4 regions of the Streptomyces sp. NPDC088147 genome follow, and region 1 is predicted to be linked to each of the others. Evidence: riboswitches for the same ligand, from Rfam matches in the RefSeq annotation. Region 1 holds a riboswitch; each other region holds the start of a gene.
The links. Region 1 has a riboswitch for cyclic di-AMP ahead of ACIOGX_RS25500 (NlpC/P60 family protein). Riboswitches for the same ligand answer to the same signal wherever they lie in the genome.

Region 1 (5,232 bases):
GGGCTCGGCGTGTGCGGGGCCGTCGAAGGCGGTGACGGTCGCGGCCCCGGCGAGTGCGAGAGTGGCGGCGGTACGGCCGGCGGGGCCGGTGAGCGTGCGCTGTCTGGGCTTTCGGTGCGCTGCCACGGGGGTGGATCCTCTTCCCTAGTCGGTCACGGTGGGTCATGGCCGGTCGCCAGGAGAAGGACGCTAGGGCGCAAGGTCACAGTCCGGCCTCGGCATGGCCGGTATTGGCGAGAGGTGGCAGAACAGGGCCGGGTTGTGACCGGCATGATCGCGGTCTCGGAAGCCCTTTCCGTCCGGACCCGACCGATATCGGAACAGAGCCCCACCTCGCCGCTCGGTGGTGCTATGGCCCTCGATAGGGTCCGGACATGGACGTACTCATCAATGTCTTCGTCGCGCTTCACATCATCGGCATAGCCTCGCTGCTCGGCGGCTTCCTCACTCAGATGAAGTCGATGAGCACGGGGACGGCCCGCTTCAACAAGGCGATGCTGCACGGCGCGCTGACGATGCTCGTCACGGGCGTGGCCCTGGTGGGCCTCAACCAGGCCGACGACCAGACGGTGAACAACATCAAGGTCGGCATCAAGCTCGCGGTGCTGGTCGTGATCCTGGCCGTGGTGTACGTGAAGCGCGACGACGAGACCGCCCCGAAGCCGCTGTTCGGCGCGGTGGGCGGGCTGACGATGGTCAACATCTTCATCGCCACGCTCTGGACCTGACAGGGCCCCGGGGCCCTGTCAGGCGGGGCGGACGCTTCCGTAGATCGGCATGTAGTAGATCGACTCCTCGCGGACGTTCGCGCCCGGCTTGGGGGCGTGGATCATCATGCCGTCGCCGATGTAGATCCCGACGTGGCTGATGTCGTCGTAGAAGAAGACCAGGTCACCGGGGAGCAGATCCTCGGTCGCGACGCGCGTGCCGGCCTTCACCTGGTCCCAGGTGGTGCGCGGCAGCTCCACGCCCGCCTCCTTCCAGGCGGCCTGGGTCAGGCCCGAGCAGTCGTACGAGCTGGGTCCCGTGGCGCCCCAGACGTACGGCTTGCCTTTCTGGGCGCGGGCGAAGGAGAGGACCTTGGCGGCCTTGGTGGCGTAGCTGCCGTCCGAGGCTCCGGTGCCGCCGCTCGTGCCGGTACCGGTCCCGGTGCCCGTACTGCCCGAGCCCGTACCTGTACCCGAGCCGCTGCCCGTACCCGTGCCCGAGCCGCTGCCCGAGCCCGTACCGGCCGCCGGGGCCTGAGCCTGCCGCTCCTCGCGCTTGCGCTCGGCCTCCTGCTTCGCGCGGGCCTCCTGCTTCGCCCGTGCCTCCGCCTTGCGGCGGGCCTCCTCTTCCTTCTTGCGCTCCAGCGCGGCCAGCCGCGCCTTCTCCTCCGTGGTCAGCTTCGACAGCAGCGCACGCGCCGCGCCGAGCTTCTGCTGCACGTTCTGCTTGCTGGTTCGCAGCGCGGCCTGCGAGGCGGTGAGCGACTCCAGGTCCTTCGACGCCTGCTGCCGCTTCTTCGCGGCGTCGGCCTGCTGCGTCTGGTAGTCGGTGAGGACGCCGCGCTGGCGCTCCGTCAGCCGGTCCGTCACCTGCTTCTGCTCGAAGAACGACTGCGGGCTGTCCGCGAACAGCAGGGCGGCGGTCGGGGTGACCGCGCCTTCCCGGTACTGCGCGGCCGCGAACGAGCCGAGCGTACGCCGGGCCTCGTTCAGCTTGTCCGCGCGCTTGGCGACCTCGTCGAGCACCCGGTCGACCGCGCGCTTCTGCTTCTGCGTGGCCTCTTTCGCCCGGTTGTACTTCTGCGTCTCACTGCCGGCCTGGCGGTACAGATCGTCGACCTTCTTCTGTACCTCTTCCATGGACGGCTTCGGATCGACGGGCGCGGCACTCGCGCTCTGCGCCGAGAGCAACGTGACCGAGGCGAGCGCGGCTGTCGTGATCCCGACGGCGGGAGAAGCGGTACGTACTCCGCTGAGACTGCGCGGCTTGCGATGCGACGCCAAGGTCGGCATCTCCTTCCGTGGACCGCCTACCGGGTTAGCTGTCGGGTTCGGGCGGAACGGAAGGCTGCCCTACGGACCTTGAGCGAAAGGCCCGATTCACCCCGGTTGTGCACTGTGGGTCCCCGGTTCCGAACTTCCTTCAGGAAAGTCCGAATTCGACGTGGGCCGCCCGCTTGGCGTGGATCGCCGTTGGGGGTACGGGCTGCCTGATCGAGCACGCTAGCCAAAGTGTGGCGCTGGTGTGAAGGTCGATGGCCGATATGCCCGATACATTTTCGTGACTATTTGCGGGTGCGATGAGTGAAACCGGCCGGTGACGTCCGTTCGTCACGATGGGTGAGCGCGGGGCCGCCTGTGGTGATGGCGACGGCGGCCGGGGAATTCCGAAGGCGGGCGCGGGGTGTCAGTGCGGCGGCCTAGACTCGGATAGCGATGAGCAGCCTCTTTGACGACAGTTTCCTGGCGGACCTCCAGCCCTCCGGCGACGAGCATCCTCCGCCGCCCGAGGACGACGCCGAGCACGCGGCGGAGCAGGTGCCCGACGACCTCTTCCAGGGTGCCTACGACGCGCCCCCGGCGCGGGACCAGTACCACCGCGACGGCGCCCCGCGCACGGTCGTGGACCCCGCCGCGCTGCTCGAAGGGCTGAACGAGGAGCAGCGCGCGGCCGTCGTGCACACCGGCTCGCCCCTGCTCATCGTGGCCGGGGCCGGGTCGGGCAAGACCAGGGTGCTGACCCACCGGATCGCGCATCTGCTGGGCACCCGCAGCGTCCACCCCGGTCAGATACTGGCGATCACGTTCACCAACAAGGCCGCGGGCGAGATGAAGGAGCGCGTCGGCCAGCTCGTCGGCCCGCGCGCCAACGCCATGTGGGTCATGACGTTCCACAGCGCCTGCGTGCGGATCCTGCGGCGCGAGTCGAAGCGGCTCGGCTTCACCTCGTCGTTCTCCATCTACGACGCCGCCGACTCGAAGCGTCTGATGGCCCTGGTCTGCCGCGATCTGGACCTCGACCCCAAGCGGTACCCGCCCAAGTCCTTCAGCGCCAAGATCTCGAATCTGAAGAACGAGCTGATCGACGAGGAGACCTTCGCCGGCCAGGCCGCCGACGGCTTCGAGAAGACACTCGCCGAGGCGTACCGGATGTACCAGGCGCGGCTGCGCGAGGCCAACGCGCTGGACTTCGACGACATCATCATGACCACCGTCCATCTGCTCCAGGCGTTCCCCGATGTCGCCGAGCACTACCGGCGGCGCTTCCGGCACGTCCTGGTGGATGAGTACCAGGACACCAACCACGCGCAGTACACACTCGTACGCGAGCTGGTGGGCCCCTCGGGCGAGGAGAACGACCCGGCCGAGCTGTGCGTCGTCGGTGACGCCGACCAGTCGATCTACGCCTTCCGGGGCGCCACGATCCGTAACATCCTCCAGTTCGAGGAGGACTACCCGGACGCGACGACCATTTTGCTGGAGCAGAACTACCGCTCCACGCAGACGATCCTCAGCGCCGCCAACGCGGTCATCGAGCGGAACGAGAGCCGCCGGCCGAAGAACCTGTGGACGAAGGCCGGCGCGGGCGCCCAGATCACCGGCTACGTCGCGGACACGGAGCACGACGAGGCGCAGTTCGTCGCCGACGAGATCGACCGGCTGACGGACGCGGGCGAGGCCAAGGCGGGCGATGTCGCGGTCTTCTACCGTACGAACGCGCAGTCCCGTGTCTTCGAGGAGATCTTCATCCGGGTCGGCCTGCCCTACAAGGTCGTCGGCGGAGTGCGCTTCTACGAGCGCAAGGAGGTCCGGGACGTGCTGGCCTATCTGCGCGTGCTGGCCAACCCGGAGGACAACGTCCCGTTGCGCCGGATCCTGAACGTGCCCAAGCGCGGCATCGGGGACCGCGCGGAGGCGATGATCGACGCGCTCGCGCTGCGCGAGAGGATCACCTTCCCGCAGGCGCTGCGGCGGGTGGACGAGGCGTACGGAATGGCCGCCCGGTCGGCCAACGCCGTCAAGCGGTTCAACACGCTGATGGAAGAGCTGCGTACGGTCGTCGAGTCCGGCGCCGGGCCCGCGACGGTCCTGGAGGCCGTGCTCGAACGGACCGGCTATCTGGCGGAGTTGCAGGCCTCGACCGACCCGCAGGACGAGACGCGGATCGAGAACCTCCAGGAACTGGCCGCGGTGGCGCTGGAGTTCGAGCAGGAGCGCGGCCAGGCCGCCGCGGAGGCGGCGGGCGACGGCGGGGCCGCTGCCGCTGCCGAAGGCACGGGCGCTGCCGACGCCACCGCCGGTGCGGCCGGTGCGGTCGCCACGACCGGTACGCTCGCCGAATTCCTGGAGAAGGTGGCGCTCGTCGCCGACTCCGACCAGATCCCCGACGAGGACGAGGACGGCTCCGGTGTCATCACGCTGATGACGCTGCACACCGCCAAGGGCCTCGAATTCCCCGTCGTGTTCCTGTCGGGCATGGAGGACGGCGTCTTCCCGCACATGCGCGCCCTCGGCCAGACGAAGGAGCTGGAGGAGGAACGGCGGCTGGCGTACGTCGGCATCACCCGTGCCCGCGAGCGCCTCTATCTGACCCGGTCGTCGATGCGGAGCGCGTGGGGCCAGCCCTCGTACAACCCGCCGTCGAGGTTCCTGGAGGAGATCCCCGGACACCACCTGGAGTGGAAGCGGACCGGCGCGCAGATCCCCGCGGGGCCCACGTCCGGGATCGCGTCCTCGCTGTCCTCGTCCTCCGCGCGGTCGAGGGCGGGCGGCGGCCCTTCGGGCTTCGCCACGCGGCGCACCACCGACAAGCCGGTGATCGCACTGGCGGTCGGGGACCGCGTCACGCACGACCAGTTCGGCCTCGGCACGGTCATGGCGGTGACGGGTACGGGCGCGGACACGCAGGCGACGGTCGACTTCGGGGACACGAAGCCCAAGCGGCTGCTGCTGCGGTACGCGCCGGTCGAGAAGCTGTAGGGGGACGGGACGACGTAACGGGCCCCGGTGGGGCGCCCGTTACGTCGGACGTCGGTTCGTACTCGGCCGGACGCGGACCTCGGCCCGATCCGGTCGGCGCGGGGCAGCCGCTACGTCGGGTCGACGCCGTGGCTGCGGAGCCAGGCGAGCGGGTCGATCGCGGCGCCGCCGCCGGGCCGTACCTCGAAGTGCAGGTGCGGTCCCGTGGAGTTGCCCGAGTTCCCCGAATACGCGATCACGTCACCGGCCTTGACCGAACCGGAGC
Region 2 (5,232 bases), on a different contig from region 1:
AGGTCTCCGGCGACCATCTGGAAGTGATCAAGCTGATTCCGCCGCTGACCATCGGGGAGAGGGAGGTCGAGCGCTTCGTGGACGCCTTCACGGCGGTCATGGACGACGCCCACGGCGGTGGCGGACTGATGTGGGACTTCGGCCGGACCCTGGTGAAGCAGGCCGTGGCCAACCGCTAGGGCGTGTTGCGAAAGTCCCGCCTGGCCCGCGACGCCCGGCACGCACGCTCGCGGCGTTGTCGGGATCATCCCAGTACGTCCAGTACTGGGGCGACCCTCCGCCTTGCGATCGCACGCACCGGACGCCGCAGGCCCCGCCCTGCGGGCGGACGGCGCTACTTTCGCAACACGCCCTAGGGCCCGGTCCGGGATTCCGAGGGATTTGCCTCCGAGGTAAGAAATTTGCCTCGGAGGAAAGTTCCTGGCGCAATGGACGTATGAGCACCCCTCCCGCCGGAGAGGCCGGCGAAGACCTGTCCGGGCAGCTGCCCGATGTCGCACCCCGCCTGCGCGACCTGCGCCGCGGCCGGCGGCTCACCCTGGAGACCGCCGCCCGGCGGGCCGGGCTCTCCCCGGCCCATCTCTCCCGGCTGGAAACCGGTCGTAGACAACCGTCGCTCCCGATGCTGCTGAGCCTCGCCCGTATCTACGGTACGACTGTCTCCGAGCTGCTCGGGGAGATTCCGCCGGAACGGGACCCCATCGTCCGGGCCGACCGGATGGAACCGGTCGAGGCCGACGGCTGGACCTACTACCAGGCGGGCGGCTCGGGCCGGGCCATGCAGCCGCTGCGGCTCCAGGTCCCGTACGGGGCGCAGGGCGACCTCGTCCGCGTACACCCGGGTGAGGAGTGGCTCTATGTCCTCGAAGGGCGGCTGCGGCTGACCCTCGGGGACGCCGTACACGTGCTCGACCCCGGGGACAGCGCGCACTTCGACTCGCTCACCCCGCACCGGATCGCGGCGGCCGGACCCGAGGGGACCGAGCTGCTCTTCGTCCATACCCTGCTGCAGAGCCCCGCCGCCGAGCTGTGCCTCGGCGCCGGGGCCCATCGCCGCTGACCTGCTGAGAGAGGTCTGCCACCATGCCCGAGTCAGAGAACCCCGTGCCGGAGAACCCCGTGTCGGCGAATCCCGTGCCGGAGAACGCCGTGCCGGTGAATCCCGTGTCGGTGAATGCCGCGCCCGGTCATGTCATGAAGGAGGAGGGGAAGTTCCCCCGCGGGCTGGTCATCCGGCTCTTCGCCTATCTGATCGCCGGCCATCTCTTCGCGGCGTTCCTCTATCTGCTCTTCGAGATGGGCGCGCGGGGGTAGCGGCTCGGGTGGCGGCCCGAGGGGTGACGGCTCGGGGGGTGGCGCTGTCGCCGTCGCCGTCGCTCGCTCAGCTCTGGTCGAGCAGGCGGGCGCGGAGCCGCTCGCGGGTCTCGGGGGCGAGCCCGAGACCCTCGGCCAGATAGCGGTCGGTGGTGCCCCAGGTCTTCTCGATGGTCTCGAAGGCCGCAGCGAGGTACGCGGCGCGAGCGTCGAAGAGCGGACTGAGGAGCTCCATCACCTCCGAGGACATCCCGGCGGCCGAGCTGTCGCTGCGCCGGATCGGGTAGCGGCGGTGCGGGTCGTTCGACTTGAGGTAGTCGGCCTCGATCGCCTCGGGCTCCACCCCGACGGCGAGCAGGGACACCGCGATGGAGAGCCCCGCCCGGTCCTTGCCCGCCGCGCAGTGCATGAGCGCGGGGACGCTGTCCTCGGCGAGGGAGTGCAGGACGCGGCTGTGCTCGGCGGTGCGTTCCGTGATGATCGTCCGGTACGAGTCGATCATCCGGTTGGCCGCCTTGCCGTCCGAGAGGATCGAGCGCAGCTGGTCGAGATCGCCGTCCCGCACCATCAGCCAGAACTCGGCGCCGTCCGCCGGATCGGTGAGCGGCAGGTTCACATTGCGTACGCCGGGCAGCTCCACGTCCGCGCCGTCGAGCTTCAGATCGGCGCCGTTGCGGAAGTCGAAGATGGTGTGCAGGCCGAGGGAGGAGAGGAAGGCGGCGTCGGCCGGGGTGGCGTTGGCGAGATGCCCGCTGCGGAAGAGCCTGCCGTGGGCCACTCGTCGGCCGTCCGTGGTCGGCAGCCCGCCCACGTCGCGGAAGTTGCGCACGCCGGACAACTCGGGCTCTGTCGACGGGACCTGCGGCAGCTGCTGCGTCACGGCGTGCTCCTCCGTGTCTGCCGTCGGCGCGGCTCGCCGACGATGTCGATTCCCGACCCTACGACATTTGTTCCTCAGGCAACCTGTGGCAATCAGCCCAGCGCCCGAGGGGGCAGAAGCGCACTATTCGGACACTCGGCGTCGATGAATATCGCCCACATGCCCATCTGTCCGGAATGGGTGGTTCCGTATAACCTGCCCCGGTCGCAGGGGAGATGGGTTCGGGCCAGTGAGCAGGATCATATCCGTGACGTTGCGTGGTGGTATCGAGAAGAGGAATTCCTTCCCCGTAAGGAAATTGAAGACCGGAATCCACGCAGGGTGACCGGATAACCCGGGCGATATCCGGAACGGCTGCGACCGCCGGAATACGACATCTTGTTCCGGCCGTCCGACTCGCTTACCTTCAGCCTCAATCCGAGCGGATCGCCGAATCCTGCCGCCGCTTGGAATTCGCATCCACCCATCAACGCGTGGCAGGAGCGGGGGACCCAGGTAGTACGCCGGTCCGGAACCTCGGACGGCTTGGGGTGAAGTCGCGCACCACGCGCGGCCGGGCAGCTCCAGTCCGAACCCGACAGCTCACCTCGCAGGCGCCGGAGAGGAATTCGCCATGCCCGCGAAGGGTAAGCACCGCCGTCCCAAGAACAACCCCATCTCGCGCGGATTCATCGCCGCCGGCACGGGTGGCGCGGCCATCGCGCTTCCGCTCATCGGCGCCACCGGCGCGCACGCCGCGGAGAAGGCCGCTCCCGCCACCGCTCCGCAGGCCGCCGTTCCCGCCTCGGCGCACACGGCCCAGAACCTGTCCGGCGCCCAGCAGCGGGCCGAGACGAAGCAGACAGCCGCCCGAGCCGCCGCCACCAAGGTCGCGAGGACCTACACCGTGGTCGCCGGGGACTATCTCTCCAAGATCGCCGTCGAGCACCATGTCCGCGGCGGCTGGCACCGGCTGTACGAGGACAACCGGGAGGCCGTCGGCGACAACCCGTCGCTGATCCACCCCGGCCTCAAGCTGACCCTCGGCGCGAGGGCCGCGGCGAGTTCCCCGTCCGAGACCCCGGCGGAGCCCTCCAGCTCCTCGGCCGACTCCGCCTCCTCGTCCGCCGACTCCTCCTCGGCCGACTCCGCCGCCGCCTCGACCGACGACTCCGCGTCCGACGACTCCGCGTCGAGCGGCTCGACGGACGAGTCCGCCGCCTCGACCACCGAGCAGGCACCCGCCCCCGACACCGCGGAGCCGAGCACCGGTTCCGGCTTCACCGCGCCGGTCGACGGACCCACCTCCACGCCGTACCGCGCCTCCGGCGCCAGCTGGTCCAGCGGCTACCACACCGGTGTCGACTTCTCGGCGTCCTCGGGCACCCCCGTCAAGGCGGTCGGCGACGGCACGGTCGTGACGGCCGGCTGGGGCGGCTCGTACGGCAACCAGATCGTCATCCAGCACAGCGACGGCATGTACTCGCAGTACGGCCACCTGTCGTCCCTGGAGGTCTCCGCGGGCGACAGCGTCAGCGCGGGCCAGGAGATCGGACTTTCCGGTTCCACCGGCAATTCCACCGGACCGCACCTGCACTTCGAGATCCGCACCGGCCCCGAGTACGGCTCGGACGTCGACCCGGTGGCCTACCTCCGGGAGCACGGCGTCAACCTCTGATTCGTCAGATCACGTCAGCCCATTCCGCTGCCCGGCACTTTCCGTGCCGGGCAGCGGCGGTTTTCTGCTATTCCCGCTTGGTCGAATCTTGACCGATGGCATATCTCACCCGGCGTCAACCCCTCCTTACGGTCGCGTAGGTCACATCTGTCGGGGAATGATGTGGTGCTGTGGCAGACGATTCGAGATCAAGAAGAAATGGCGTACTCGGGTCGTACGCGGCGATCGGCGACAGCTTCACCGAGGGGGTGGGAGATCCGGGCCCCGACGGGATGTATGTCGGCTGGGCGGACCGGTTCGCGGTCCTGCTCGCCGACCAACTGCCGGTCTCGGGTCCGACGGACAACACCCCCCACGGCGATTTCCGGTACGCCAATCTCGCCGTACGCGGCCGGCTCCTCGACCAGATCGTCGACGAACAGATACCGCGCGCGAAGGAACTCGCCCCGGATCTGGTGACGTTCTGCGCCGGCGGCAATGACATCATCCGGCCCGGCACCGATCCCGACGATGTCGCCGAGCGTTTCGAGCGGGCCGTCGCCGATCTCTCCGGCGCCGTCGGCACGGTCATGGTGACCACCGGCTTCGACACCCGGGGCGTGCCCGTGCTGCGCCATCTGCGCGGCAAGATCGCCACGTACACCGCCCATGTACGGGCCATCGCGGACCGCTACGACTGCCCGGTGCTCGATCTCTGGTCGCTCAAGTCCGTCCAGGACAGGCGTGCCTGGGACGGCGACCGGCTGCATCTGTCACCCGAGGGGCACACGCGCGTGGCGTTGCGCGCCGCGCAGGTCCTCGGCCTCGATGTGCCCGCCGACCCGGACCAGCCGTGGCCGCCGCAGCCCCCGCGCGGAACGCTGGAGGTGCGGCGCGACGACATCCACTGGGCGCGCGAGTATCTGGTGCCGTGGATCGGGCGACGGCTGCGCGGCGAGTCGTCCGGCGACCACGTCGCGGCGAAACGCCCTGACCTTCTGCCCCTCAAGCACTGACCCGGGGAGGCTTCCCGCCCGGGGTGGGTCCGGCCGGCCGTATCCCCGCGGGGATACGCTCCAGCACCCCTCCGGCGAAGACGTCGTACAACGGCAGCGTCTCCAGATGCACATAGCCGATATGGCAGTCGCACACCGCCAGCGGGCACGCCCGCGGAGCGAGCGCCCGCCGGTAGGACCCGTCGTAGAGATTGCCCAGCTCGGCGCGGACGAAGTGGCAGCGCCGCACCGTCCCCTCGCCGTCCACCGAGATCACCGACTCGCCCGTACGGCAGGGCAGACCGGCCGAGCGATGCGGGCTGCGGCTGTAGGGGAAGAGCGGATCGAGAGCCGTCCAGCGGTCGGCCTCCTCGTCCGTATAGCCGTGCCCCTCGGCCGCGTTGATC
Region 3 (5,232 bases), on a different contig from region 1:
TGGACGGTGGCGGCGCCGACGAGCGCGGAGATGGTGTGCCGGGGAATGCCCAGCCAGTCGGCCCAGGACGCCCAGTAGCGGTCGTCGCGGACGAGGGTCTCGCCGACGTCGAACACGATGGTTTCAATCACCGGTGTAAGCGTAGGGGGACACGCTCTGCCGATTGTCAGTGGCTGGCCGTAGCCTTGCTCCTATGTTCGCTTCCTCGTCCACTTCTTCCCCCGCTTCCGGTGACGGCGACTCGTTACGCGCTGTCAGGTCCGCCGCTGTCGTCAACGCGGAGATCCGTGCCCTGTGGGCGCGCGCCGGTGGCGCGCTGCCGCCCGCCGAGCAGGAGCGCTACCAGCGGCTTCTGGTGGAGTGGGCCGCCGCGGTCCGCGCCGATGTCGTCGAGGCGGCCTAGCCCGTCCGTGCGCCGCGTGGTGATGATCTTGCTCCGGATGGCGTAGAGTTGCATTCAACGGCGCGGGGTGGAGCAGCTCGGTAGCTCGCTGGGCTCATAACCCAGAGGTCGCAGGTTCAAATCCTGTCCCCGCTACTGGAAGAAAACGAAGGCCCGGATTCCTGGTGAATCCGGGCCTTCGTCGTGTCCGCCCGCGCGCCCGGACCGGCTGCCGTCCCGCCCGCGCCGGGCCCGGATCCCGGCTCCGCCTCGCCGACGCACGCTTCGCCGTCGACCATGACAAGTACGGTGAAGGTACGGCTGTGCTCGACCGGAACGCCGTGAGGGCGTACGCCGAGCGCCAGCCGACCGACTGATCGGGTCCGCCGGCCAGCCGGCGCGCCGGAGTATCGGCCGCCCGGCGGGTCCGCTCGCCGTAGCCCACTCGGCGGACGGCGAGTCGCCACCCAGGATGGCAGCGGCCAGCCTGGTGGAGCGCGGCACCGTCCGCAGCAGTCGGCGGACCGGGCAGGAGACCACTGGTGTGGAGACTGAGGAAGCTCGGAAAGGGCATCGGCGGCACAGACCGGCGGGCGGCTGACGACGGCGGTATCTGGTCCGGTCGCGGAACGGGTTTCTGGACGGCCGGCGACAACGTCCGCGGCGGCGGCCGGTATGCGGGAGGGCGCGGCCGTACCGGACGCAGGCTGGTGCGGGTGCTGCCCGTGCTGGTGATCGTCGCCGGGGTGATCTTCGACCTGGTGACCCCGACGCGCGTCACCGCGTCCCCTCTCTTCGCCGCGGCTCCGCTGGTCGCCGCCCCGTTCTATCCGATGGCCGGCACGCTCGTCATCGCCCTCGCCTCGCTGATCGCCGAGGTGGTGCTGCACATCCACGCGGACACCCAGTTCCAGGTGGAGTCGATCAGCGAGGTGCTGACGGTGGTGGTCGTGTCCCTGCTGGCGCTGTACATCAACGGTGTCGTGCGGCGCAGCGGTGAGCGGCTGGCCTCCGCCCGGATCATCGCCGAGACCGCCCAGCGCGCGGTGCTGCCCAGACCCGCCGAGCGGATCGGGGGGCTGCGGATCGCCGCGCGGTACGAGGCGGCGCAGGAGGGCGCCTTCATCGGCGGGGACCTCTTCGCCGTACAGGACACGCCGTACGGGGTGCGGCTGGTGGTCGGGGACGTACGGGGGAAGGGGCTGGACGCGGTCGAAGCGGTGGCGGTGGTCATCGGGTCCTTCCGGGAGGCCGCCGAGCAGGAGAGTTCGCTGGAGGCGGTCGCGCAGCGGCTGGAGCGGGCCCTCAGGCGGGAGGGGACGCGGCAGGACGCGCTCGATGTCTTCGAGGGGTTCACGACGGCCGTACTCGCCGAGATCCCGCACGACGAGGGTGTGGTGCGGCTGGTCAACCGCGGCCACCCCGAGCCGCTGCTGATGTGCGGCGACGGTGAGGTGCGGATGCTCGTCTCGACGGATCCCGCGCTGCCGCTCGGGATGAGCGAACTGGGTACGTGGCCGGACCGCGCCGAGCAGGCCCCGTATCCGGAAGGCGCGACGCTGCTCTTCTACACGGACGGGCTGACCGAGGCGCGCGATGCCCACGGGGTCTTCTACGTCCCGCGCGAACGGCTCGACGGACGGGTCTTCCAGGGGCCCGACGAGATGCTCCAGGCGCTCATCGACGACGTGCGACGGCACACGGGCGGCGGGAGCCAGGACGACATGGCGCTGCTGGCGGTCAGCCGGCCCTCGGAGGGTGAGCCGGAGCGGCGTATGACCATGCCCCTGGTGCCGTGAGACGGCCGGGAGCCGTCACCTGATCGCCGCCTGATCGTCAGCTGATCGCCGGATGGATCGATGGACAGATCGCGGGACGGATCGATGGACAGGTCACTGGACGGATCGCCCCGGATCGCCGGGCGGATCGCCCCGGTCGCCGGACGGATGAGCCCGGCCGGACGCCTCGCCACCGTCCGTAGTCGAGAGGTATCCCTCCGCATAACATTTGACACACCGTCAGAAAAGCCAGCCGTCCTGACGGGCCATCAACTCGTCCGATTGCGTTCCCGTCTGTCCCGGTACGTCCGATGCGAAGTCGTTAACGATCACCCGGAACAGCTTGGAATAAGGCCCGGGTCTCTATTAACGTTCGATAACGCAGCGCGGTCGTCCCAGCCGTCGCAAGAGATGGCACCGTGCGCACGCGCCGAATCCCGCAAGGGAACCGGGGAACCACCAATTGGGGTGAATCGGGTGTCTTGTGCCGCCTTGTGCGGTGGGAGCACTCGTAGGAGACCTTCCTGCTCCGAACCCGTCAGCTAACCCGGTAGGCGAGAAGGAAGGAAAGGAGTACGCCTCAGTGGCGTCCAACAAGCCTGCCCCCGAAGCCCTCTTCGAAACGCGCTCCCACGGCGACGCGCCGGACAGGGCATGGGGGGAATGGAATCCCACCGAGGAGTCCATACGGCCCGTACGCGGCCGGCACCGCGTCGCCAAGCAGCGCGGACTGGCCCGTAGCTCCACCGTCCTCGGCGTGGGCGTCATCGCCGCCGTCGGCGCGGGCGGCATCGCCACCGCTCAGGACAAGCCCGCGGTCTCCATATCCCTGCCCGACGCGATCGCGGACAATCTCCCGGACGCCAAGTCGCTGCCGGGAATGGGCTCGCTCGCCTCGGACGACTCCGACTCCGAGGTGCTCGCCGCCCCGCTCACCACCGCCGGGCTCACCGCCTCGGACACCGAACAGGGCGCCACCGACGCGGGAGAGGCGCTGCGCGCCCGTATCCTCCAGCAGGCCGAGGCGCAGCAGACCGGCGCCGACGCGGCGCAGAAGGCAGCTGCGGAGTCGGCGGCGGCCGAGAAGGCCGCGGCCGAGGCCAAGAAGCAGCAGACCGAGGCCGAGAAGAAGATCGAAGAGGCGAAGAAGAAGGCCGAGGCGGAGGCCAAGGCCAAGGCGGAGAAGGAACGGCTGGCCAAGCTGGCCGCCAGCTACGCGATCCCCACCTCCTCGTACACGATCACCTCGACCTACGGTCAGGCCGGCTCGCTGTGGTCCTCCGGCCAGCACACCGGCCTGGACTTCGCCGCGCCGACGGGCACCCCGCTCAAGGCCGTGCACAGCGGCACCGTCACGTCGGCCGGCTGGTCCGGCTCGTACGGATACCGCACGGTCCTGGAGCTCGACGACGGCACGGAGATCTGGTACGCCCACCAGTCCTCGATCAGCGTGAGCGCCGGGCAGAAGGTCAGCACCGGCGAGGTCATCGGCAGGGTCGGCGCGACCGGCAACGTGACCGGCGCCCATCTGCACCTCGAAGTCCACACGCCGGGCGGCTCGGGCATCGACCCGATGAGCTGGCTGCGCGGCAAGGGCCTCAACCCGTAGACCTCGCCTCCACGGGGTCTCCACCGGCCTTCTCCACGGGCCCGCGGGCGCGTGGACCAGCGGGCCCGCAGGCTTTCCGGTCCGCGGACCAGCGGGCCCGTGGGAATTTTCCCGCGGGTATTCCCCCATACGGCCCATATCGGTGCGCGGAGCGGAATAGGGCGGCTTCCTCGGGGAGTTGCAGCCGCCTATGACCGCTCTGCGCCCACTGGGCTCTTCCGATCTGCACGTCTTCCCGCTCGCCCTCGGCGGCAATGTCTTCGGCTGGACCGCCGACGAGACGGCCTCGTTCGCCGTCCTCGACGCGTACGCCGCCGCGGGCGGGAACTTCATCGACACCGCCGACCTGTACTCCGCATGGGTGCCGGGCCACCAGGGCGGTGAATCCGAGACCGTCATCGGCAACTGGATCGCCTCGCGCGGCAACCGCTCCGAGGTGCTGGTCGCGACCAAGGTCGGCGGGCACCCGCAGTACAAGGGGCTCCGGGCGGCCACCATCAAGTCCGGCGTCGAGGAGTCGCTGCGCCGGCTCCGTACGGACTACATCGACCTCTACTACACGCACTTCGACGACCCCGAGGTCCCGGTCGAGGAGATCGTCACCGCTCTCGACCAGCTGGTGAAGGCCGGCAAGGTCCGCGCGCTCGGCGCCTCCAACATCAGCGCGGAGCGGCTGGCCGCCTCGCTCGCCTTCGCGGAGCGCGAGGGGCTGGCCCGCTATGTGGCGCTCCAGCCGCACTACAACCTGGTCTCGCGGGACACGTACGAGGGCGAGCTGGAGGACACCGTCCGGCGTCATGGCCTCTCGGCCGTGCCGTACTTCGCGCTGGCCTCGGGCTTCCTCACCGGCAAGTACCGTCCCGGGACCACGGTCGACAGCCCCCGTGCCGACCGCGCGGCCGCGTATCTGGAGTCCGAGCGGGGCACCAAGGTCCTGACCGCGCTGGACCGGATCGCCGGGGCGCGGGGCGCCGAGGTCGCGACCGTCGCGCTGGCCTGGCTGGCGGCGCAGTCGACCGTGGTCGCACCGCTCGCGTCCGCGCGTACGACCGAGCAGCTGCCCGCGCTGCTGGCGGCGGCCACCCTTGAGCTGACGGCGGAGGAGCTGGCGGAGCTCACGACGGCCTCCGCCTGAGGCCCTCGTCCGGCAGGTTCCTCACCGGCCGGGCTTCTCACCGGCCAGGCTTCTCACTGGCCGGGCTTCTCACCGGCCAGGCTTCTCACTGGCCGGGTTGCTCATTGGTCAGGTTGCTCATTGGCGGTACGGGTTGTAGCCGTCGTAGTCGATGTACGGCGGCGGCACCCGCACCCGGCCGGTGGCCCGCGCCGCATAGGTCAGCGCGGGCCCGGCTATCTCCCTGCGCTGCCACAGATGGTGCAGCAGCTCCTGCTCGCGCTCGACGAAGTCCGGGCCCACCGCCCCGCGGTGGGCCCGGTGGCGCAGAAACGCCAGGGACGTCGCG
Region 4 (5,232 bases), on a different contig from region 1:
CCGCCGGGGGAAGAACCCGAGCTGTTCCAACTCCCAGCCCTCCATGGTGTTCTCCATGCTGGGGGCGCTGGAAGTGCGCCCGGAGTCCGCCGTCCTGGAGGTGGGAACCGGTACCGGCTGGAACGCGGGTCTGCTGTCCGAGCGGGTCGGTTCCCACAACGTGGTGACGGTGGAGTGCGACCCGCGAAGCGCGCTCACCGCCCACGCTCGGCTGGATGCCGCCGGATACAGCCCGGCGGCCATCGTCGGGGACGGCTCCCTGGGCTGGCCGCCACGTGCTCCGTATGACCGGGTGCTCATCACTGCCTCGCTCCGCGAGATCCCGGCGGAGATCATCGGACAGACCGAGCCCGGCGGGCTCATCGTCTGCCCGTACGCCACGGAGTACGGAGGGGAGGCCGTCGTCCGGCTCACCGTCCGGGAGGACGGCGGCGCCGGCGGTCCGTTCATCGGGCCGTCCGCGTTCATGCGCCTCCGTCGGCAGCGCACGTTCCGGACTGACACGCGGGAGTACCTGCGCGGGCCCTGGCCGGCCGGTGGACGCCGTACGGAGACGGGGCTCTCCCCGGAGGCCGTGGGCGACTGGCTCCCGATGTTCGCCATCGGACTCCAGACACGGGGGATGTTTCCCTGGGCTCAGCATTACGCGGACGGTTCCTACACCCTGTGGCTCCGCGACACGGCCGTGACGTCGTGGGCCACAGTCGACTATGAACCGGGCAGGGACACGTTCGAGGTCTACGAGGGCGGACCGCGTGATCTGTGGAGTGAGCTCACCGCCGCGTACGTCTGGTGGGACGACCAGGGTCGCCCGGGGTTCGAGCGCTTCGGACTGACCCTGGGACCGGACGGCACGCCGTGGGCCTGGCTCGACTCCCCGGAGCATCCGGTCCCCGCCGTCGGATAGCACAGACGCTCGGCCCCGACCCGCCCCGCCGGCCTCGCGCCCTACCGCGGAAGGCGGGCCGGTCCTCCGAGCGGCCGGGGGAACTGGGCGGCGCGGGCCGGGACAGAGGGGCGGTTACTGTCGGGGCATGCAGCACCAGTCCGCCCCCGTCCCCCCGGCCCCGCCCGCTCCCGAGCTGTTCACCTGGGAGTTCGCCACCGATCCGTACCCCGCCTACGCCTGGCTGCGCGAGCACGCGCCCGTGCACAGGACCACGCTGCCCAGTGGGGTCGAGGCATGGCTCGTGACGCGGTACGTGGATGCCCGGCAGGCCCTCGCCGACGCACGGCTCTCCAAGAACCCCACGCATCACGCCGAGCCGGCGCACGCCAAGGGGAAGACGGGCATTCCCGGCGAGCGCAAGGCGGAGCTGATGACACATCTGCTCAATATCGATCCGCCCGATCACACCCGGCTGCGACGGCTCGTGTCCAAGGCGTTCACGCCCCGCCGCGTGGCCGAATTCGCGCCGCGCGTGCAGGAGTTGACCGACCGGCTCATCGACGGCTTCGCCGCGAAGGGCGAGGCGGACCTCATCCATGACTTCGCGTTCCCGCTCCCCATCTACGCGATCTGCGATCTGCTCGGGGTGCCGCGCGAGGACCAGGACGACTTCCGCGACTGGGCGGGCATGATGATCCGGCACGCGGGCGGCCCGCGGGGCGGAGTCGGGCGCTCCGTCAAGAAGATGCGGGGCTATCTCGCCGACCTCATCCACCGCAAGAGGGCGGACCCCGGCGACGATCTGATCTCCGGCCTCATCCGGGCCGGCGACCACGGGGAACATCTCACCGAGAACGAGGCCGCGGCGATGGCCTTCATCATCCTCTTCGCCGGTTTCGAGACGACCGTGAACCTCATCGGCAACGGCATGTTCGCGCTGCTGCGCCACCCCGAGCAGCGCGCGCTGCTCCAGCGCTCGCTCGGAGCGGGGGAGACCGGTCTGCTCGCGACGGGGGTCGAGGAGCTGCTCCGGTACGACGGTCCCGTGGAGCTGGCGACCTGGCGCTTCGCGACCGAGCCGCTGACGCTCGGCGGGCAGCGGATCGCGACGGGCGATCCGGTGCTGGTCGTCCTGGCCGCCGCCGACCGTGACCCCGAGCGCTTCACGGATCCGGACACGCTCGACCTCTCCCGGCGTGACAATCAGCACCTGGGCTACGGACACGGCATCCACTACTGCCTCGGCGCGCCGCTCGCCCGGGTGGAGGGGCAGACGGCGCTCGCCACCCTGCTGACCCGGCTGCCCGATGTGCGGCTTGCGGGAGATCCTGCCGATTTGCGGTGGCGTGGAGGGCTCATCATGCGTGGATTGCGCACGCTTCCGGTGCAGTTCACGCCATTGTCCGACTGAAGGTTTACTGACGACCCGTCAAGACTGTGACTTTCACGTGATCTCCGCTGCATCGACTTGTGACAGCAGTTCGAGTACCGCTACGTTCTCGAAAACTCAGCCGCCACACGCAGTAGTCGAAACATCAGTCACACGGAAGGCAATCGCATGCGCTCCGGGAACGGCCGACACCGTCGACCTCGCCAGGCCCCCGCTCTGATCGTCGCGGCAGGGGTGACCGGCTCCGCGATCGCCATTCCGCTGCTCGGCGCCACGGGTGCCGGCGCGGCGGACGCCTCCACCTGGGACCGCGTCGCCGAGTGCGAGAGCGGCGGCATGTGGAGCGCCGACCTCAAGAACGGCTACTACGGCGGACTCCAGATCTCCCAGGAGACCTGGGACGACTTCGGCGGCGCGGAGTACGCGGCCAGCGCCGACCTCGCCAGCAGATCGCAGCAGATCGCGATAGCCGAGAAGATCCTCGACGCGCAGGGGCCGAAGGCGTGGGCCAGCTGCGCCGCGATCTCGGGGCTGACGGCGGGCAGCGCCGCGCCGGGCGTGGACCCCGGTACGACGCCCGAGGCGGAACGGGGGACGACACCCGAGTCGTCCGGGACCCCCAAGCCCTCCGAGACGTCAGGGAAGACCGAGACGTCCAAGCCGTCCAAGCCTTCCGGGTCCTCCGACGCGTCCGAGACGTCCGGGGCGTCAGGGAAGGCCGGGGACGCCGACGCGCCCTCGGACAGCTCCGCGTCCACCCCGGACGGGACCGCGCCCGACGACGCGACCCCCGCCCCCTCCGAGTCCTCCGGCGCCTCCGGCTCCGCCGATGACGCGGAGGCCGACGACGCCGCCAAGGGCAAGCACCGTGGCGACGCCGCCCCGGAGGATTCCGTACCGGGCAATTCGGGTGAAGAGCGTGAATCCGGCCGACATGCCTCGCGAGGTGACGGATCGGCACGTCACGCGGGCGGCGCGACGGACGGAACGGAAGGCGCGGACGCGGCGGAGGGCGAGTACACCGTCCGCGTGGGCGACTGCCTTTGGCTCATCGCCGACGAGCGCGAGGTGCCCGGCGGGTGGTCCGCGCTCTACGAGGCGAACAAGGACACCGTCGGCGCCGACCCCGACCTGATCCTTCCTGGCCAGACCCTTGATCTCGGCGTGAAGTAGAGGCAGTTAGAGACCCTATGTCCACTTCTGCGAAAGTGAGACAAGGGTCTCTTTGCCGCAACTGGGGTCTTTTGGCCCGCCGGTTGGGCCGCTTCCTCTCCCACCTGCGTAAATGAGATCGCTCCAGGGGGAGGTAAGGGCGATTTTTCCTTGATGTGCATCTTTGAACAACGGGCAGACCTGTGATTACGGTCTGAACCGCTCGCACCGCGGGCCCCGTCGACCGTCACGCCGAATCCTGCCGTCGGTCGGGGGGAGTAACCGACGCGTCAAGCGCCGTAGGCAGGAGCGGGGGACCCAAAGGTTCGCGCCGGGCTCCGGCCGTCGAGAGACGGCCGAGGACCGGCTTGGGGTGAAGCCTTGTGCGCCAGAGCACAAGGCCGGGCAACTCACTTGGCCCGAACCCGACAGCTGACCTCGTAGGCGTCGGTGAGGAGATGTTCCATGCTGCTGCGTTCCAGCAAGGCCAAGCACCGCCGCCCGTCGAAGGCCGTCCGCTACGCCACGCTCGCCGGCGTCACCGGTGCCGCCGTCGCCGCCCCGCTGATCGGTGCGACCTCGGCCACCGCCGCGACCGCCTCCGAGTGGGACAAGGTCGCGCAGTGCGAGTCCGGGGGCAACTGGTCCATCAACACCCAAAACGGCTTCTACGGCGGCCTCCAGTTCACGCCGTCCACCTGGGCCGCCTACGGCGGTACCGCGTACGCCCCCCGCGCCGACCAGGCCAGCAAGTCCCAGCAGATAGCCGTCGCCGAGAAGGTCCTCGCGGGCCAGGGCAAGGGCGCGTGGCCGAACTGCGGCGTGGGCCTGTCCAACGCCGCGTACGACGGCGGCTCGGCCACCGAGAACACCCAGCAGCAGTCGCAGCCGAAGCAGCGGAGCCAGCCGAAGCAGCAGTCGCAGCCGACGCAGCAGTCGCAGCGGGAGACCACGGAGAGCACGCGCGACGCGGCCCAGCCGGCCTCGCGCGGCGAGAGCCGTCCCGCCACGATCAAGAAGGGTGACGGCGAGTACAAGGTCGCGTCCGGCGACACCCTCTCCAAGATCGCCAAGGCCGAGGACGTCAAGGGTGGCTGGAAGAAGCTGTTCGACCTGAACAAGGACATCGTCAGCGACGCCGACGTGATCTACCCGGGCCAGCAGCTCCACCTGAGCTGACCTCCGGGCCCCGGGCCCCGGGCCCTCCGGACCCTCCGGGCCCCCGGGCCCCGGGCCCCGGACCTTCCGGGACCCGGGCCCCGGGCCCCGGACCTTCCGGGACCCGGACCCCGGGCCCCGGACCCCGGGCCCCGGACCTCCGAACCTCCGGACCCCGGGCCCCTGGCCCCACCCGAGACCACCCCGGCCGGGCGCGTAATCCCCCGTACGCGCCGGGCCGGGGTTTCCCGCTGAGGCCCGCCCGCGCGCGGACCGCGGCGGACGCGGCCCCGGCGATGGCGGCCCACGACTCCCGCGGTGCGGGATTCGGGCCTCATTTCGTCTTAGGTGGCGGGCACCGGCCGACCGATGACCCCGCGGCGGTTAGGCTCTTGCCGCAAGGCCAATGAGACCCTGCACTCCAAGCGTCACATCCCAGAAGGAGATGCTCGTGCCGTCCATCGACGTCGTCGTAGCCCGGGAAATCCTCGACTCCCGAGGCAACCCCACGGTCGAGGTCGAGGTCGGCCTCGACGACGGCAGCACGGGTCGTGCTGCTGTCCCCTCCGGTGCCTCCACCGGTGCGTTCGAGGCCCTTGAGCTCCGCGACGGTGACCAGAACCGCTACCAGGGCAAGGGTGTC

Region 2: linked by a shared signal. The riboswitch ahead of ACIOGX_RS04460 (peptidoglycan DD-metalloendopeptidase family protein) and the one ahead of ACIOGX_RS25500 (NlpC/P60 family protein) in region 1 are both predicted to bind cyclic di-AMP.
Region 3: linked by a shared signal. The riboswitch ahead of ACIOGX_RS15145 (M23 family metallopeptidase) and the one ahead of ACIOGX_RS25500 (NlpC/P60 family protein) in region 1 are both predicted to bind cyclic di-AMP.
Region 4: linked by a shared signal. The riboswitch ahead of ACIOGX_RS18565 (transglycosylase family protein) and the one ahead of ACIOGX_RS25500 (NlpC/P60 family protein) in region 1 are both predicted to bind cyclic di-AMP.

What each region holds. Positions count from the first base shown of each region.
Region 1 is NZ_JBIUSY010000007.1:421,045-426,276, reverse strand. It holds gene ACIOGX_RS25510 (NlpC/P60 family protein) at 1-126, opposite strand, end outside; gene ACIOGX_RS25505 (hypothetical protein) at 375-728, shown strand; gene ACIOGX_RS25500 (NlpC/P60 family protein) at 747-1,991, opposite strand; cyclic di-AMP (ydaO/yuaA leader) riboswitch at 1,999-2,162, opposite strand; gene ACIOGX_RS25495 (ATP-dependent DNA helicase) at 2,424-4,967, shown strand; gene ACIOGX_RS25490 (M23 family metallopeptidase) at 5,078-5,232, opposite strand, start outside.
Region 2 is NZ_JBIUSY010000001.1:1,218,823-1,224,054, reverse strand. It holds gene ACIOGX_RS04480 (aspartate aminotransferase family protein) at 1-179, shown strand, start outside; gene ACIOGX_RS04475 (XRE family transcriptional regulator) at 437-1,060, shown strand; gene ACIOGX_RS04470 (DUF6126 family protein) at 1,195-1,314, shown strand; gene ACIOGX_RS04465 (tyrosine-protein phosphatase) at 1,382-2,194, opposite strand; cyclic di-AMP (ydaO/yuaA leader) riboswitch at 2,612-2,803, shown strand; gene ACIOGX_RS04460 (peptidoglycan DD-metalloendopeptidase family protein) at 2,808-3,851, shown strand; gene ACIOGX_RS04455 (SGNH/GDSL hydrolase family protein) at 4,022-4,846, shown strand; gene ACIOGX_RS04450 (STM4011 family radical SAM protein) at 4,836-5,232, opposite strand, start outside.
Region 3 is NZ_JBIUSY010000003.1:948,026-953,257, forward strand. It holds gene ACIOGX_RS15125 (HAD family hydrolase) at 1-128, opposite strand, end outside; gene ACIOGX_RS15130 (hypothetical protein) at 194-403, shown strand; tRNA gene ACIOGX_RS15135 (tRNA-Met) at 465-538, shown strand; gene ACIOGX_RS15140 (PP2C family protein-serine/threonine phosphatase) at 994-2,181, shown strand; cyclic di-AMP (ydaO/yuaA leader) riboswitch at 2,579-2,732, shown strand; gene ACIOGX_RS15145 (M23 family metallopeptidase) at 2,744-3,769, shown strand; gene ACIOGX_RS15150 (aldo/keto reductase) at 3,960-4,904, shown strand; gene ACIOGX_RS15155 (PrsW family intramembrane metalloprotease) at 5,022-5,232, opposite strand, start outside.
Region 4 is NZ_JBIUSY010000005.1:107,269-112,500, reverse strand. It holds gene ACIOGX_RS18580 (protein-L-isoaspartate(D-aspartate) O-methyltransferase) at 1-907, shown strand, start outside; gene ACIOGX_RS18575 (cytochrome P450) at 1,035-2,300, shown strand; gene ACIOGX_RS18570 (transglycosylase family protein) at 2,514-3,452, shown strand; cyclic di-AMP (ydaO/yuaA leader) riboswitch at 3,717-3,893, shown strand; gene ACIOGX_RS18565 (transglycosylase family protein) at 3,903-4,610, shown strand; gene eno (phosphopyruvate hydratase) at 5,035-5,232, shown strand, end outside.